One region of the Streptomyces sp. NPDC051636 genome, then DNA from elsewhere that is predicted to be linked to it. Evidence: predicted binding sites of a transcription regulator. Region 1 holds the regulator's gene; the other holds the start of a gene.
The links. Region 1 encodes HrcA, which represses chaperone genes, less so after heat shock. Its sites were predicted from a motif close to TTNGCACTCNGNNNNNCNGAGTGCNAA; they were not measured.
Positions count from the first base shown of each region.

Region 2: the regulator HrcA is predicted to act here: its motif matches at 2,044-2,070, upstream of groES (co-chaperone GroES).

Region 1 is NZ_JBITDA010000026.1:30,986-38,252, reverse strand. It holds gene ACIBBH_RS33475 (16S rRNA (uracil(1498)-N(3))-methyltransferase) at 1-115, opposite strand, end outside; gene ACIBBH_RS33470 (nitronate monooxygenase) at 112-1,188, opposite strand; gene dnaJ (molecular chaperone DnaJ) at 1,288-2,424, opposite strand; gene hrcA (heat-inducible transcriptional repressor HrcA) at 2,425-3,441, opposite strand; gene ACIBBH_RS33455 (MBL fold metallo-hydrolase) at 3,614-4,339, shown strand; gene ACIBBH_RS33450 (DUF3097 domain-containing protein) at 4,371-5,177, shown strand; gene ACIBBH_RS33445 (Uma2 family endonuclease) at 5,161-5,733, opposite strand; gene hemW (radical SAM family heme chaperone HemW) at 5,836-7,068, opposite strand; gene ACIBBH_RS33435 (SpoIIE family protein phosphatase) at 7,096-7,267, opposite strand, start outside.
Region 2 is NZ_JBITDA010000031.1:36,355-43,621, reverse strand. It holds gene groL (chaperonin GroEL) at 1-1,473, opposite strand, end outside; gene groES (co-chaperone GroES) at 1,589-1,897, opposite strand; gene ACIBBH_RS36115 (polysaccharide deacetylase family protein) at 2,342-3,184, opposite strand; gene ACIBBH_RS36110 (polysaccharide deacetylase family protein) at 3,181-4,125, opposite strand; gene ACIBBH_RS36105 (methyltransferase domain-containing protein) at 4,217-5,392, shown strand; partial or broken gene ACIBBH_RS36100 (hypothetical protein) at 5,418-5,607, opposite strand; gene ACIBBH_RS36095 (hypothetical protein) at 5,623-5,883, opposite strand; gene tsaD (tRNA (adenosine(37)-N6)-threonylcarbamoyltransferase complex transferase subunit TsaD) at 5,880-6,965, opposite strand; gene rimI (ribosomal protein S18-alanine N-acetyltransferase) at 6,958-7,267, opposite strand, start outside.

The DNA.
Region 1 (7,267 bases):
CCTCACCGGGCTGCAGCCGCTTCACGGAGACCGCGTGGCGGCCTTCGGGGCCGTCCAGGACGTACCGGTGGCTCTCCGAGCGGAAGTGCTCGACGACGAAGACCGGCGCGGTCACTCGCCCCGACCCCCGCCCGACAACGCTGTCCGGGCCTCGGCGAGTTCGGCCGCGAGGACCTCCACCAGCCGCCCGGCCGGCAGGTCCCGCGCCATCCGGTGCCCCTGTCCGGCCCACAGCGCCATGCCCTGCGCGTCCCCGGCCTTGGCGGCGGCCTTGCGCAGCGGCGAGGTCAGGTGGTGGACCTCCGGATAGGCGGCGGGGGCGTACGGGCCGTGCTCGCGCATGAAGCGGTTGACCAGGCCGCGGGCCGGGCGGCCGGAGAACGCGCGGGTCAGCTCCGTACGGGCGAACAGCGGGTTGGTCAGCGCCTGCTTGTGCAGCGCGTTCGCGCCGGACTCGGGGGTGGCGAGGAACGCGGTGCCGAGCTGGGCCGCGCTCGCGCCCGCCGCCATGGCCGCGGCGATCTGGCTGCCGCGCATGATGCCGCCGGCGGCGACGATCGGGACGCCGACGGTCTCGCGGACCTGGGCGATCAGGGAGAGGAGGCCGATGCCGCTGCCGTCCGTCTCCGGGATGTCCCGGTGGGTGCCCTGGTGGCCGCCGGCCTCCACGCCCTGCGCGATGACCGCGTCGGCCCCGGCCCGCTCCACCGCGAGGGCCTCCTCGGCGGTGGTCGCGGTGACCAGGGTGAAGGTTCCGGCACGGCGCAGGGAGTCCAGCACGTCCCGGCTCGGCACGCCGAAGTGGAAGGAGACCACCGGCACCGGGTTGTCGAGCAGCACGGCGAGCTTGGCGTCGTAGCCGTCGTCCCGGCCGCTGTCCGGGTCGCCGAGCTCGGTCTCGTACCAGGCGGCCTCGCCGGACAGCTGGTGGGCGTAGACCTCGACCGCGCCGGACTCGGCGTACTCGGGCTGCGGCATGAACAGGTTCACGCCGAAAGGGCGGGCGGTCAGGCCCCGCAGCTGCTTGATCTCCTGGTACATGCCGTCGGCGGTCTTGTACCCGGCGGCGAGGAACCCGAGGCCGCCGGCCTCGGAGACGGCGGCGGCGAGCTGGGGGACGGAGACACCGCCCGCCATGGGAGCCTGCACGATCGGCTGAGGGAAGAGATCGGTCAGTGCGGAGGACATGACCGCATGTTGTCACGTCCTCCGAACAAGTCCGAATCCGGCCTTCCACCGGCATAGGCCAGGTGCATGGTCGGTGGTCAGGGACCGTCCCGCGTGGCCTCAACGCCCGTTGAACGCATCCTTCAACCGCGAGAAAAGACCCTGCTGCCCGGGCTGGAACTGTCCCTGCGGCCGCTCCTCGCCGCGCAGCTTGGCCAGCTCGCGCAGGAGGCGTTCCTGCTCGGGGTCGAGCTTGGTCGGGGTGGTGACCTCGACGTGGACGACGAGGTCGCCCCGGCCGCCGCCGCGCAGGTGGGTGACGCCCCGGTTGTGCAGGGGGATCGACTGGCCGGACTGGGTGCCCGGGCGGATGTCGACCTCCTCCATGCCGTCCAGCGTCTCCAGCGGCACCTTGGTGCCGAGGGCCGCCGCGGTCATCGGGAGGGTGACCGTGCAGTGCAGGTCGTCGCCGCGCCGCTGGAAGGTGGGGTGCGGCAGCTCGTGGATCTCGACGTAGAGGTCACCGGCCGGACCGCCGCCGGGGCCGACCTCGCCCTCGCCGGCGAGCTGGATGCGGGTGCCGTTGTCGACACCGGCCGGGATCTTCACGGTCAGGGTCCGCCGGGAGCGGACGCGGCCGTCGCCGGCGCACTCCGGGCAGGGGGTCGGCACGACCGTACCGAAGCCCTGGCACTGCGGGCACGGGCGCGAGGTCATGACCTGGCCCAGGAAGGACCGGGTGACCTGCGAGACCTCACCGCGGCCGCGGCACATGTCACACGTCTGGGCACTCGTGCCCGGCGCGGCGCCCTCACCGTTGCAGGTGTTGCAGACGATCGCCGTGTCAACCTGGATGTCCTTGGTCGTGCCGAAGGCCGCCTCGTCCAGCTCTACCTCGATGCGGATCATCGCGTCCTGGCCGCGCCGGGTGCGCGAGCGCGGGCCGCGCTGGGACGCCGTACCGAAGAAGGCGTCCATGATGTCGGAGAAGTTGCCGAATCCACCGGCCCCGAAGCCGCCCGCGCCGGCGCCGCCGGCCTGCGAGAGCGGGTCGCCGCCGAGGTCGTAGACCTGCTTCTTCTGCGGGTCCGACAGCACCTCGTAAGCGGCGTTGATCTCCTTGAACCGCTCCTGGGTCTTCGGATCCGGGTTGACGTCCGGGTGCAGCTCGCGCGCGAGCCGCCGGAAGGCCTTCTTGATCTCTTCCTGCGACGCGTCGCGGCGCACGCCGAGAACGGCGTAGTAGTCCGTGGCCACTTACGACTCCGCCAGGATCTGTCCGACGTACCGTGCCACTGCGCGTACCGCTCCCATCGTTCCCGGGTAGTCCATGCGGGTCGGTCCGACCACGCCGAGCTTGGCAACCGCCTCGCCGCCCGAACCGTAGCCGACCGACACCACCGACGTGGAGTTGAGCCCCTCATGGGCGTTCTCGTGACCGATCCGCACGGTCACGCCCGAATCCTTCGCCTCGCCCAGCAACTTGAGGAGCACGACCTGCTCCTCCAGCGCCTCGAGCACCGGCCGGATACTGAGGGGAAAGTCATGTCCGAAGCGGGTGAGATTGGCGGTGCCTCCGATCATCAACCGCTCCTCGTTCTCCTCGACGAGTGTCTCCAGCAGAGTGGAGAGCACGGTCGAGACCGTACCGCGATCCTCTGTGTCGAAGCCCTCCGGGAGGTCCTCGACCAGCCGCGGCACGTCCGTGAAGCGGCGGCCCGCGACCCGGCTGTTGAGCCGCGCGCGCAGGTCCGCCAGAGACGCTTCCCCGAAGGGAGCCGGGCAGTCGATCACCCGCTGCTCGACCCGGCCGGTGTCCGTGATCAGCACGAGCATCACGCGCGCGGGGGCGAGCGCGAGCAGCTCCACGTGCCGCACGGTCGAGCGGGTCAGCGAGGGGTACTGCACGACCGCGACCTGCCGGGTCAGCTGCGCGAGCAGCCGCACCGTACGGGCCACGACGTCGTCGAGGTCGACGGCGCCCTCCAGGAAGTTCTGGATCGCCCGCCGCTCGGGGGCGGTCATCGGCTTGACGCCCGCGAGCTTGTCGACGAACAGCCGGTAGCCCTTGTCGGTGGGGATGCGCCCCGCGCTGGTGTGCGGCTGGGCGATGTACCCCTCGTCCTCCAGAGCCGCCATGTCGTTGCGGACGGTGGCCGGGGAGACGCCGAGGTTGTGCCGCTCCGTGAGCGCCTTGGAGCCGACCGGCTCCTCGGTGCCCACGTAGTCCTGGACGATGGCGCGCAGCACCTGAAGCCTGCGTTCACTCAGCATCCGCGCACACCTCCAGAAAACTCGTCCCCACGGCCCTTCGGTCCTTCGCCTGGCACTCTGCGCGTGCGAGTGCCAGCATTCCCCGGCCCAGTGTACGGCTGTGGGGTACACCCCGGGCAAGGTCGGTACGTCCGCCGTGCCCCGGTGCGGTCGTCCCCGCTAGCGTCGCGGTATGACGGTGACTTGGGAAGAGCTGGGGTGGGAGCGGCTGGCCGCCGGGGTCGGGCGGTGCCGGCTGCCGGGCTGGGACTGCACGGCGGGACTGGTCCTGGGGGAGGGCACGGCGCTCGTGGTGGACGCCGGGTCGAGCCTCGCCGAGGGCGCCCGCCTGCGTGCGCGGGCGCAGGAACTGGCCGGCCGCCGTGTGACCCATCTCGCGCTCACCCACCCCCACTTCGACCACGTCTTCGGCGCGGCCGCCTTCGCGGGGGCGGAGGTCTTCGCGGCGGTGGGCATGGACGCGGTGCTCGCGTACGAGCGTGCGGAACTCCGCCTGGACGCCGTCCGCAACGGCCTGCCGGTGGCGGATGCGGACGAGGCGGTGGACGCCCTGCCCCTCCCCCGCCACCTGGTCTCCGGCGAGTGGACCCTCGACCTGGGCGGCGGCCGCCAGGCGCTGCTGGCGAACGTGGGCCCGGGTCACACCGCCCACGATCTCGCGGTCCTGGTCCCCGGCGAGCCCGAGGTGGTCTTCTGCGGCGACCTGGTCGAGGAGTCCGGCGAACCGCAGGCCGGCCCCGACGCCGTACCGTCCCACTGGCCCGCCGCCCTCGACCGGCTCCTCGACCTCGGCGGCGCGGACGCACTGTACGTGCCCGGTCACGGAGCGGTGGTCGACGCGGCCTTCGTCCGGGCGCAGCGGGACGCGCTGGCGGCGCGTTTCGGCGTGTCGCCCTGATGGCGGTGCGGCTTCTCCTATCGTCATCCGAATGCGCCAGTACTCCGCCGACCTGACCCCTCCCTGGAAGAAGCCGAAGCCCGTCCCTGAGGTCCCGGCGGAGCCCGGCCTGGTGGTGGAGGAGTCCGGCTCCGGCTTCTGCGGCGCGGTGATCCGCTGCGAGGCGGGCACGGTGACACTGGAGGACCGGTTCGGCAAGCACCGGGTGTTTCCGCTGGAGCCGCGCGGGTTCCTGCTGGAGGGCCGGGTGGTCACGCTCGTACGGCCGACCGGAAAGGCTGCTGCCCGCCCCGCCCGCACCGCCTCCGGCTCGGTCGCCGTCCCCGGCGCACGCGCGCGCGTGGCCCGCGCCGGGCGCATCTACGTCGAGGGCCGGCACGACGCGGAACTGGTCGAGAAGGTGTGGGGCGACGATCTGCGCATCGAGGGCGTGGTCGTGGAGTACCTGGAGGGCGTGGACGACCTGCCGTCGATCGTCGCGGAGTTCGGGCCGGGTCCGGACGCCCGCCTGGGGGTGCTCGTGGACCACCTGGTGCCGGGCACCAAGGAGTGGCGGATCGCGGAGTCGGTGACCAGCGAACACGCCCTCGTGGTCGGCCACCCGTACATCGACATCTGGGAGGCGGTGAAGCCGTCCTCGCTGGGGATCGAGGCGTGGCCCCGGATTCCGCGCGGTCAGGACTGGAAGACGGGGGTGTGCCGGGCGCTGGGATGGCCGGAGAACACGGGGGCGGCCTGGCAGGGGATTCTGGGGCGGGTGCGGTCGTACAAGGACCTGGAGCCGGAGTTGCTGGGGCGGGTGGAGGAGTTGATCGACTTCGTTACGGCGCATCCGTAAGAGGCGGCAGCGTGCCGAACGTGCTCGTGTCCAAGTCGATACCCACGAACGGCAGCGGCACCGGGTCGCCGAACTTCCGCGTCCGCTTCGACTGATAGTCCGCTGACCTACCGCTACCGACCGGCTCCGTGAGCACCAGACATCTGGCGTCGAAGGGATCGATGATCAGATACACGGGCACCCCGCCCGCGGCATAGATCGACCGCTTCTCCACGTAGTCCCGATGGACGCTGGTCCTGGACACGACCTCGACCAGCATGGTCACGGCTGGGGCAGGTACGAGGCGCCCCGGGCTGTCGTCGGCTCCGCTCTCCATGACGACGAGATCCGGCTGGGGCTCACTGTTCTCACCGGGAAAGGCCACGTCCTGGGTCTGCAGCCGCTCCCATCGGTGGGCGGGGATCTGGTCCTGCACGGACTGCACGATGCGGTTGTGGACCTTGTCAGGGCCGGCCATCATCACGATTTCCCCCCGGATGAGCTCAGCCTTGAAGCCCTCGGGAACCTCGAGGTTCTCGAAGGCGTCGTGCACCCGGCGATCATCCACAGCGGTCATCTCCGTGGCCCTCCGCTCTCCGCCGCCGCGCGTACGGCGGCAGCCTACGAATCAGGTTAGGGACCGAACCGACGTTCCGCACCGATTCACCCGCCGGAGTGATCAGTCCACAAGGCCCCGCACCACCGCATCCGCCAGCAGCCGCCCCCGCAGCGTCAGCACGGCCCGCCCCTCCTCGTACGGCCCTGCCTCCAACAGGCCGTCCCCCAGCGCCCGCCGCGAAGCCGTCAGCCCCTCCTCCCTCAGCAGGGACAGCGGTACCCCCTCCCGCAGCCGCAGCTCCAGCAGGATCCGCTCCACCCGGCGGTCCTCGTCCGACAGCAGCTCCCGCCCGGCACCCGGCGAGCGACCCGACGCCAGCGCCGCCGCGTACGCCCCCGGATGCTTGACGTTCCACCAGCGCACCCCGCCCACGTGCGAGTGGGCCCCCGGGCCCGCCCCCCACCAGTCGGCGCCCCGCCAGTACAGCTCGTTGTGCAGGCAGCGGCCGGACTCCGAGGTGGCCCAGTTCGACACCTCGTACCAGTCGAAGCCGCCCGCGGACAGCCGCTCCTCGGCGATCAGGTAGCGGTCGGCGTGCACGTCGTCGTCCGTCATCGGCACCTCGCCCCGCCGGATGCGCCGCGCCAGCTGCGTGCCCTCCTCGACGATCAGTGCGTACGCGGAGATGTGGTTCGGGCCCGCCCCCAGGGCCGCGTCCAGCGAGGCCCGCCAGTCGTCGTCCGACTCGCCCGGCGTGCCGTAGATCAGGTCCAGGTTCACGTGGTCGAAGCCGGCCGCCCGGGCCTCCGCCACGCACGCCTCGGGACGCCCCGGCGTATGCGTCCGGTCCAGCACGCGCAGCACGTGCTGCCGTGCGCTCTGCATCCCGAAGGACACCCGGTTGAAGCCGCCCTCCCGCAGCCGCGCGAGGTAGGCCGGGTCGACCGACTCCGGGTTCGCCTCGGTCGTGACCTCCGCGTCCGCCGCGAGGCCGAACTCGTCGCGGATGGCCCCCAGCATCCGTACGAGATCGCCGGCGGCCAGCAGCGTGGGCGTACCGCCTCCGACGAACACCGTGCGGACCTCGCGCGGGTCGTCGCCGAGCACCTTGCGGGCCAGGCGGATCTCGTCGACCAGCGTGTCCGCGTAGTTCTCCCGGGAGGCCAGCACACCGCCGGTGCCGCGCAGCTCGGTGGCGGTGTAGGTGTTGAAGTCGCAGTAGCCGCAGCGGGTCGCGCAGTACGGAACGTGCAGGTAGAACCCGAGGGGTCGGTCGGCGGCCCCGGCGAGCGCGGACGCGGGCAGCGCGCCGTCGGCGGGGACGGGCTCGCCGTCGGGGAGTGCGGAAGGCATGTCCTCCATTGTCCCGTACCGGGACGGTTACTCCGCCCGCAGCACCAGCAGCGCCAGATCGTCCTCCGGCAGCCCGCCGCCGAACTCGTGCACCAGCCGTCTGATCCGCTCCGCGGTCAGCTCGGCGCTCAGCCCCGCGCACCCCGCCAGGGCCCGCGCGAGCCCGTCGCCGTCGTCGAACTGGCGGGAGCCGGAGCGC
Region 2 (7,267 bases), on a different contig from region 1:
GGCCTTGATCAGGTCGCCGTACTCGCCGGTGGCGGCGTTGAAGCCCTGGCCCTTGTCGAGCTCGGCGACCTTGGAGGTGATGACGTAGCCCTCCAGGCCGGCGTTCTCGGCGATCCAGCGCAGCGGCTCGACGACCGCGCGGCGGACGACGGCGACACCGGTGGCCTCGTCGCCGGTCTTGTCGAGGTTGCCCTCGAGGACCTTGGCGGCGTGCACCAGCGCGGAGCCACCACCGGAGACGATGCCCTCCTCGACCGCGGCGCGGGTCGCGGAGATGGCGTCCTCCAGGCGGTGCTTCTTCTCCTTCAGCTCCACCTCGGTGGCGGCGCCGACCTTGATCACGCACACGCCGCCGGCCAGCTTCGCGAGGCGCTCCTGGAGCTTCTCGCGGTCCCAGTCGGAGTCGGTGTTCTCGATCTCGGCCTTGATCTGCGCGACGCGGCCCTGCACGTCCGCGGAGTTGCCGGCACCGTCGACGATCGTGGTGTCGTCCTTGGTGACGGTGACGCGGCGGGCGGAGCCGAGCACGTCCAGGCCGACCTGGTCGAGCTTGAGGCCGACCTCCTCGGAGATGACCGTGGCGCCGGTGAGGACCGCCATGTCCTGCAGCATCGCCTTGCGGCGGTCACCGAAGCCGGGGGCCTTGACGGCGACCGCGTTGAAGGTGCCGCGGATCTTGTTGACGACCAGGGTGGAGAGGGCCTCGCCCTCGACGTCCTCGGCGATGATCAGCAGCGGCTTCGAGGAGTTCGCCTGGATGATCTTCTCGAGGAGCGGGAGCATGTCGGCGATCGCGGAGATCTTGCCCTGGTTGATGAGGATGTACGGGTCCTCCAGGACGGCCTCCATGCGCTCCTGGTCCGTCACGAAGTACGGCGACAGGTAGCCCTTGTCGAAGGCCATGCCCTCGGTGAAGTCCAGCTCCAGACCGAAGGTGTTGGACTCCTCGACGGTGATGACACCGTCCTTGCCGACCTTGTCCATCGCCTCGGCGATGAGCTCGCCGACCTGCTGGTCCTGGGCGGACAGCGCGGCGACGGCGGCGATGTCGGACTTCTCGTCGATCGGCCGGGCCGAGGCGAGCAGGTCGTCCGAGACGGCCTTGACCGCGGCGTCGATGCCCTTCTTCAGGGCGGCCGGAGAAGCGCCGGCGGCGACGTTCTTCAGGCCCTCACGGACGAGCGCCTGGGCCAGCACGGTGGCGGTGGTCGTACCGTCACCCGCGATGTCGTTGGTCTTGGTCGCCACCTCCTTCACCAGCTGGGCGCCGAGGTTCTCGTACGGGTCCTCGATCTCGACCTCACGGGCGATGGTGACACCGTCGTTGGTGATGGTCGGGGCGCCGAACTTCTTGTCGATGACGACGTTGCGGCCCTTGGGGCCGATCGTCACCTTGACCGTGTCGGCGAGCTTGTTGACGCCGCGCTCGAGGGCGCGACGGGCGTCCTCGTCGAACTTCAGGATCTTCGCCATGGGAGCGTGAGCCCTCTCGGAAATCTAGGTGAAAAGAAACTGCGCCCCGGGCGCCCGGCTTGTTATTGGTCGCGGGGGCCAGGGGCGCAGCTCACAGCAGATGTTTCGGGGTGAACTACTTCTCGATGATCGCGAGCACGTCGCGAGCCGAGAGGACGAGGTACTCCTCGCCGTTGTACTTCACCTCGGTGCCGCCGTACTTGCTGTACAGCACGACGTCGCCGACAGAGACGTCGAGCGGAAGACGGTTACCGTCCTCGAAGCGGCCCGGGCCCACGGCCAGGACGACGCCCTCCTGGGGCTTCTCCTTGGCGGTGTCCGGGATGACCAGGCCAGAGGCCGTGGTCTGCTCGGCGTCCAGCGGCTGGACCACGATGCGGTCCTCGAGCGGCTTGATGGCAACCTTGGAGCTGGCGGTCGTCACGATCCGACCTCCCCCTTCGGAGATCTCACGGGGTTAACTGTCTGAGGTGGCGACCAGGTCGATCCGTCGTCGCGGGTGCCGGACCTGCCCGTCGCTTGTTTGGCACTCTCCAGGGGGGAGTGCCAGAGCCGAGACTATGACTGCGGTTAGCACTCGGTCAAGCGGAGTGCCAATTACCGTGCGGCGCGTCAGCGGCGGGGAGCCTTTTGTCGTGCGTGTGTGCGGGTTGGTTGCCCGGGTGGCAGAGGCCGCCTGCTGGGGGCTGCGCCCCCGGACCCCCGCTTCGGCCTGAACGGCCTCGTCCTCAACCGCCGGACGGGCTGGAGGGGCTGAGCGACGGCATCGGCCTCCGCCTCGAACACCGGATGGGCCCGCCGGACCGGCCGACCGGCACCAGCCCAAGCGGACGGCAGCGGCCCCGGCCTCCGACGCCGGTGGGTGCCGTCAGAGGTAGTCCTCCAAACGGCCCACCGTCAGGCCCTCCGCCTGTACCCGGCGCAAGAGCCGGAGGGTGCGTTCCTTGAGGGTGGGGCCGGTGGACTCGTCGGGGCCCACCTGGATGATGTCGCCGGGGCGGAGGTGGTGGTCGCCCCTGGCGTAGGTGAGGGCGCCGGTCGTCGAGGACACGCGCCAGAGGACCACCGCCGAGACTCCGCAGTCGGCGGCGGCGCGCAGGGTCGTGGTGTCGTACATGCCGTAGGGCGGGCGGAAGAGGCGGGGGCGGATGCCGAAGCGGGCTCTGAGTTTCTCCTGCTGGCCGCAGATTTCGGCGCGCTGGCCGGCATAGGGCAGTCCGGCCATGGCGGGGTGGTCGAGGGTGTGGTTCTGGACGCCGGCGCCGACCGAGCGGAGGCGGGCGAAGTGGCCGTAGCCGGGGCCGACGACGCTGTCGGTGAGGAACATGCTGACCGGCAGGCGCAGGTCGCGGACCAGGTCGACGAAGTGCGGGTCCTTCTCGGCGCCGTCGTCGTAGGTGAGGAAGACGACCTTGTCGCGGGTGGCGACGCGGTCCACGACCGGGGGCAGGGGCGGGCCCGCCGTCCCGGGCGCCAGGGGGCGGGCCAGCGGGCGGGCCGGGGGGTTGGGGGCCGGGGCGAGGGGAGCGCGCAGGCCCCAGTGGCGGTATGCGAGGTCACGGGCGGGCGCGTGCTGCCGTACCCGCTGGGCCGCCTTCTCGCCGAGCCGTTCGATGGGGTCGACGGACTGGGCGCAGCCGGTGAGGAGGAGCGCGGCCCCGGTGAGAGCGGCGGCGGTCAGTGCCCGGGGTCGCCGCCACCGCCGCCTCACAGGTAGTCCTCCAGGCGGGCCACCGCGTACCCCTCGCGGGTGACCTTGTCCAGGAACCGGCGGACCATGTCGGGCATCGTGCCGTTCCAGTCGTCCCGTCCCCGGAAGTGGGAGAGGACGATGTCGCCGGGGTGCAGGCTCTGGTCGTCCTCCCGGTACTCCCAGTGGTCGACGAAGACCTCCTCGTCCCAGATGGGCGCGTACTGGATGCCGCAGGACTTGGCGGCGACAAGGGTGTCGCGGTTGTAGTTGCCGTAGGGCGGGCGGAAGACGGCCGGGCGCTTGCCGAACTGCTTGCGCATGATCCGCTGCATGCCGCAGATCTCGTCCTTCTGCTCCTCGTAGGACAGGCCCGGCAGATAGGGGTGGGTGAGGGTGTGGTTGTTGAGGGTGATGCCCCTGGCCTGCATCTTCCGGAAGTAGCCGTAGTCGTCCTCGACCAGGTAGTTGCTGAGGAACGCGGTATAGGGGATCTTCAGGTCGCTCATCATGCGCAGGAACGCCGGGTCCTTCTCGGCGCCGTCGTCGATGGTGAGGAAGACGACCTTCTGCTTGGTGGGGATGGTGGTGAAGACCGGGGGCAGGTCCAGTTCCTCCTGGCCGTCGACCTCGAAACCGTCGCGGGCGGTGATCCTCGGCTTGCGGGCCGGGGGCGGCGGGGGTGTCAGGGGCACCCGGTCCAGGCCCCAGCGTTCGGCGGCGGCGGCCAGGGCGGCGCGGGAGGCACGCAGCCGGGAGGCGTAGGAGTCCAGGGCCTCGGCGGGCCCCTGGAGGCGCTGCTGGCCAGGGGCCGGCCGGACCTCCGGCTCCGCGCCCGGCACCGTACAGCCGGAGACGACGGCGCCCACGGCGAGCGCGGCCAGCCCGCCCCGGACTGCGGCTCTCCTCCACCACACTCTGCATTTGTCCTTACTTTTGTCATTTTGTACTACTACTCGCATGGTGCCGGATCTTCGCAGAGCCCCGGCCCCGGACCGGGCGTGACACCGCCGCCGGAGGCGCACCATCCACCGACTGGCCCACAATGACCCGGTGAACGACCTGCTCCCCTTCCGCTCCCTGCTCACCCCCGAGGGCCGCGCCCTCCTCGACGAGGTGCGCGGCACGGCCCCGGCCGACGAACTCGCCGTCGCCACCCGTCTGCGCCGCGACCACCCCGCCGACCTGGTCTCGGCCGCCCTCGGCCAGGCCCTGCTGCGGCAGCGGGCGACGGCGAAGTTCGGGGCCGAGGACGCGGAGCGGATGTTCTTCACGCCCCACGGGGTCGAGCAGTCGACCCGGACCAGCGTGGCGACCTACCGGGCCGGCCGGCTCAAGGACCTCGGGGTGACCTCCGTCGCCGACCTGTGCTGCGGCATCGGCGGCGACGCGATCGCGCTGGCCCGCGCCGGCATCCGCGTGCTCGCCGTGGACCGCGACCCGCTGACGGCGGCGGTGGCCCGGGCGAACGCGGAGGCGCTGGGGCTGGCGGGGCTCATCGAGGTGCGGGAAGCGGATGTCACGGAGGTGGAGACCGCCGGGTACGACGCGGTGTTCGTCGACCCCGCCCGGCGGGGCGGCCGCGGGCGGATCTTCGACCCCGAGGCGTACTCTCCGCCCCTGTCCTGGGCGGTGGAGGTGGCCTCCGCCTCCCGCGTGGCCGCCCTGAAGATCGCGCCCGGCATTCCGCACGAGGCGGTTCCCGCGCGGGCCGAGGCGGAGTGGATCTCCGACGGCGGGGACGTGAAGGAGGCGGTGCTGTGGTTCGGGACCGGGCAGCCGGGGGCGGTGCGGGCCACCCTGCTGCCAGGGCCGCGGTCACTTCTCTCGCGCGGGCTGCCGGATCCCGGAGTCCGGCCCGTGGGGCGGTACTTGTACGAGCCCGACGGCGCCGTCATCCGGGCGCATCTGGTGGCCGAGGTCGCGGAGGAGGTCAACGGCGGGCTGCTGGACGCGACCATCGCGTACGTCACGGCGGACGAGCTGCGGGCGACCGCCTACGCCTCCGCCTACGAGATCACCGATCAGCTCCCCTTCAACGTCAAGCGGTTGAAGGCCCTGCTGAGGGAGCGCGAGGTCGGCATCCTGACGGTGAAGAAGCGGGGGTCGGCGGTGGAACCGGAGGAGTTGCGGAGGAAGGTCAGGCCTCAGGGACCCAACTCGGCCACGGTGTTCCTCACTCGGGTCGCGGGCGCGCCGACGATGCTGATCGGCCATCCCTCGGGGTGACACCTGCTCGCGAAGTCGGCGACGATCACGTAGGCCCGGATTCCGGCTGCGCCTCAGCCACTTCCCTCGCCCGCCGCGACAGCAACTCCCGCTCCCGCTCGTTCCGCGCCGGCCCCGCCGCCCGTTCGAACTCCGCGCGCGCCTGTGTCGTACGGCCCAGGCGGCGCGAGCAGGTCGCCGCGGACGCTGGGGAGCAAGTGATAGTTGTGGAGGGCGGAACCCGACGCACCTCAGGCCTGCTCACCCACCGATTCGAACCGCCACCTGTGCACCGCCCGCGTGACCAGCTCGCCGTCCGGCTCCGGGAGCTCGGGCAGCTCGGCGTCGTACCCCGCGTCCCACCACGTGATGACGAGGACGCGGTCCTGCGGGGCCCGGAAGGTCTCCCGGCGCAGGGGCCGGCGCGGCAGCTCCTGCGCCCGGGCCCAGGCCAGCAGTTCCTCGCCACGGCCCGCCGCCGCCCGGGCCTCCCACATCAGGGCGACCGTCACGGGTACAGGTTCTCCTTGCTGACCTCGTGGACGTGGTCGTGCCCGGGGACGTGCGGGTCCGTCACCGGCAGGGAGGAGTCCGCCGACAGGTCCCAGCTGGACGCGGAACGCCCCCGCGCCACCATCTCGGCGCCCAGCGCGGCCACCATCGCGCCGTTGTCCGTGCACAGTTTGGGGCGCGGGACGCGCAGCCGGATGCCGGCCGCCTCGCAGCGGTCCTGGGCGAGGGCGCGCAGCCGGGAGTTGGCGGCCACGCCGCCGCCGATCATCAGGTGGTCGACGCCCTCGTCCTTGCAGGCCCGTACGGCCTTGCGGGTCAGCACGTCCACCACGGCCTCCTGGAAGGAGGCGGCGACGTCCCGCACCGGAACCTCCTCGCCGGCCGCCCGCCGGGCCTCGATCCAGCGGGCCACGGCCGTCTTGAGGCCGGAGAAGGAGAAGTCGTACGCCGGGTCGCGCGGGCCGGTCAGGCCGCGCGGGAAGGCGATGGCCTCCGGGTCGCCCTCCTTCGCGTACCGGTCGATGACCGGGCCGCCCGGGAAGCCCAGGTTCAGCACGCGGGCGATCTTGTCGAAGGCCTCGCCGGCCGCGTCGTCGATGGTCGCGCCCATCGGGCGTACGTCCGCGGTGATGTCCGAGGACAGCAGCAGGGAGGAGTGGCCGCCGGACACCAGCAGCGCCATCGTCGGCTCCGGCAGCGGGCCGTGCTCCAGCTGGTCCACGCAGATGTGGGAGGCGAGGTGGTTCACCCCGTAGAGGGGCTTGCCGAGGGCGTAGGCGTACGCCTTCGCCGCCGAGACGCCGACCAGCAGGGCGCCCGCGAGCCCGGGACCCGCCGTCACCGCGATGCCGTCCAGGTCCCTCGCGGAGACGCCCGCCTCCTTCAGCGCGCGGTCGATGGTGGGCACCATCGCCTCCAGGTGGGCCCGGGAGGCGACCTCGGGCACCACCCCGCCGAAGCGGGCGTGCTCGTCGACGCTGGAGGCGATGGCGTCCGCCAGCAGCGTGGTGCCGCGGACGACGCCGACGCCGGTCTCGTCGCAGGAGGTCTCGATCCCCAGGACCAGGGGTTCGTCAGCCATTGCTCTCTGTTCCTTGTTCGGAGGTGGAACCCGCGGCGGAGCCGCTGTCGGATTGCGTGGTCAGGCGCATGACCAGGGCGTCCACGTTGCCCGGCTGGTAGTAGCCGCGTCTGAAGCCGATGGGTTCGAAGCCGAAGCGCTCGTACAGCTTCTGGGCGCGGACGTTGTCCACCCTGCACTCCAGCATGACCTCGGCGCACTCGAAGGCGGTAGCCGCGCGCAGCAGCTCGGCCAGCAGCCGGCCGCCCAGCCCGGTGCCCTGGTGGTCGCGGGCGACCGCGATGGTCTGGACGTCGGCCAGC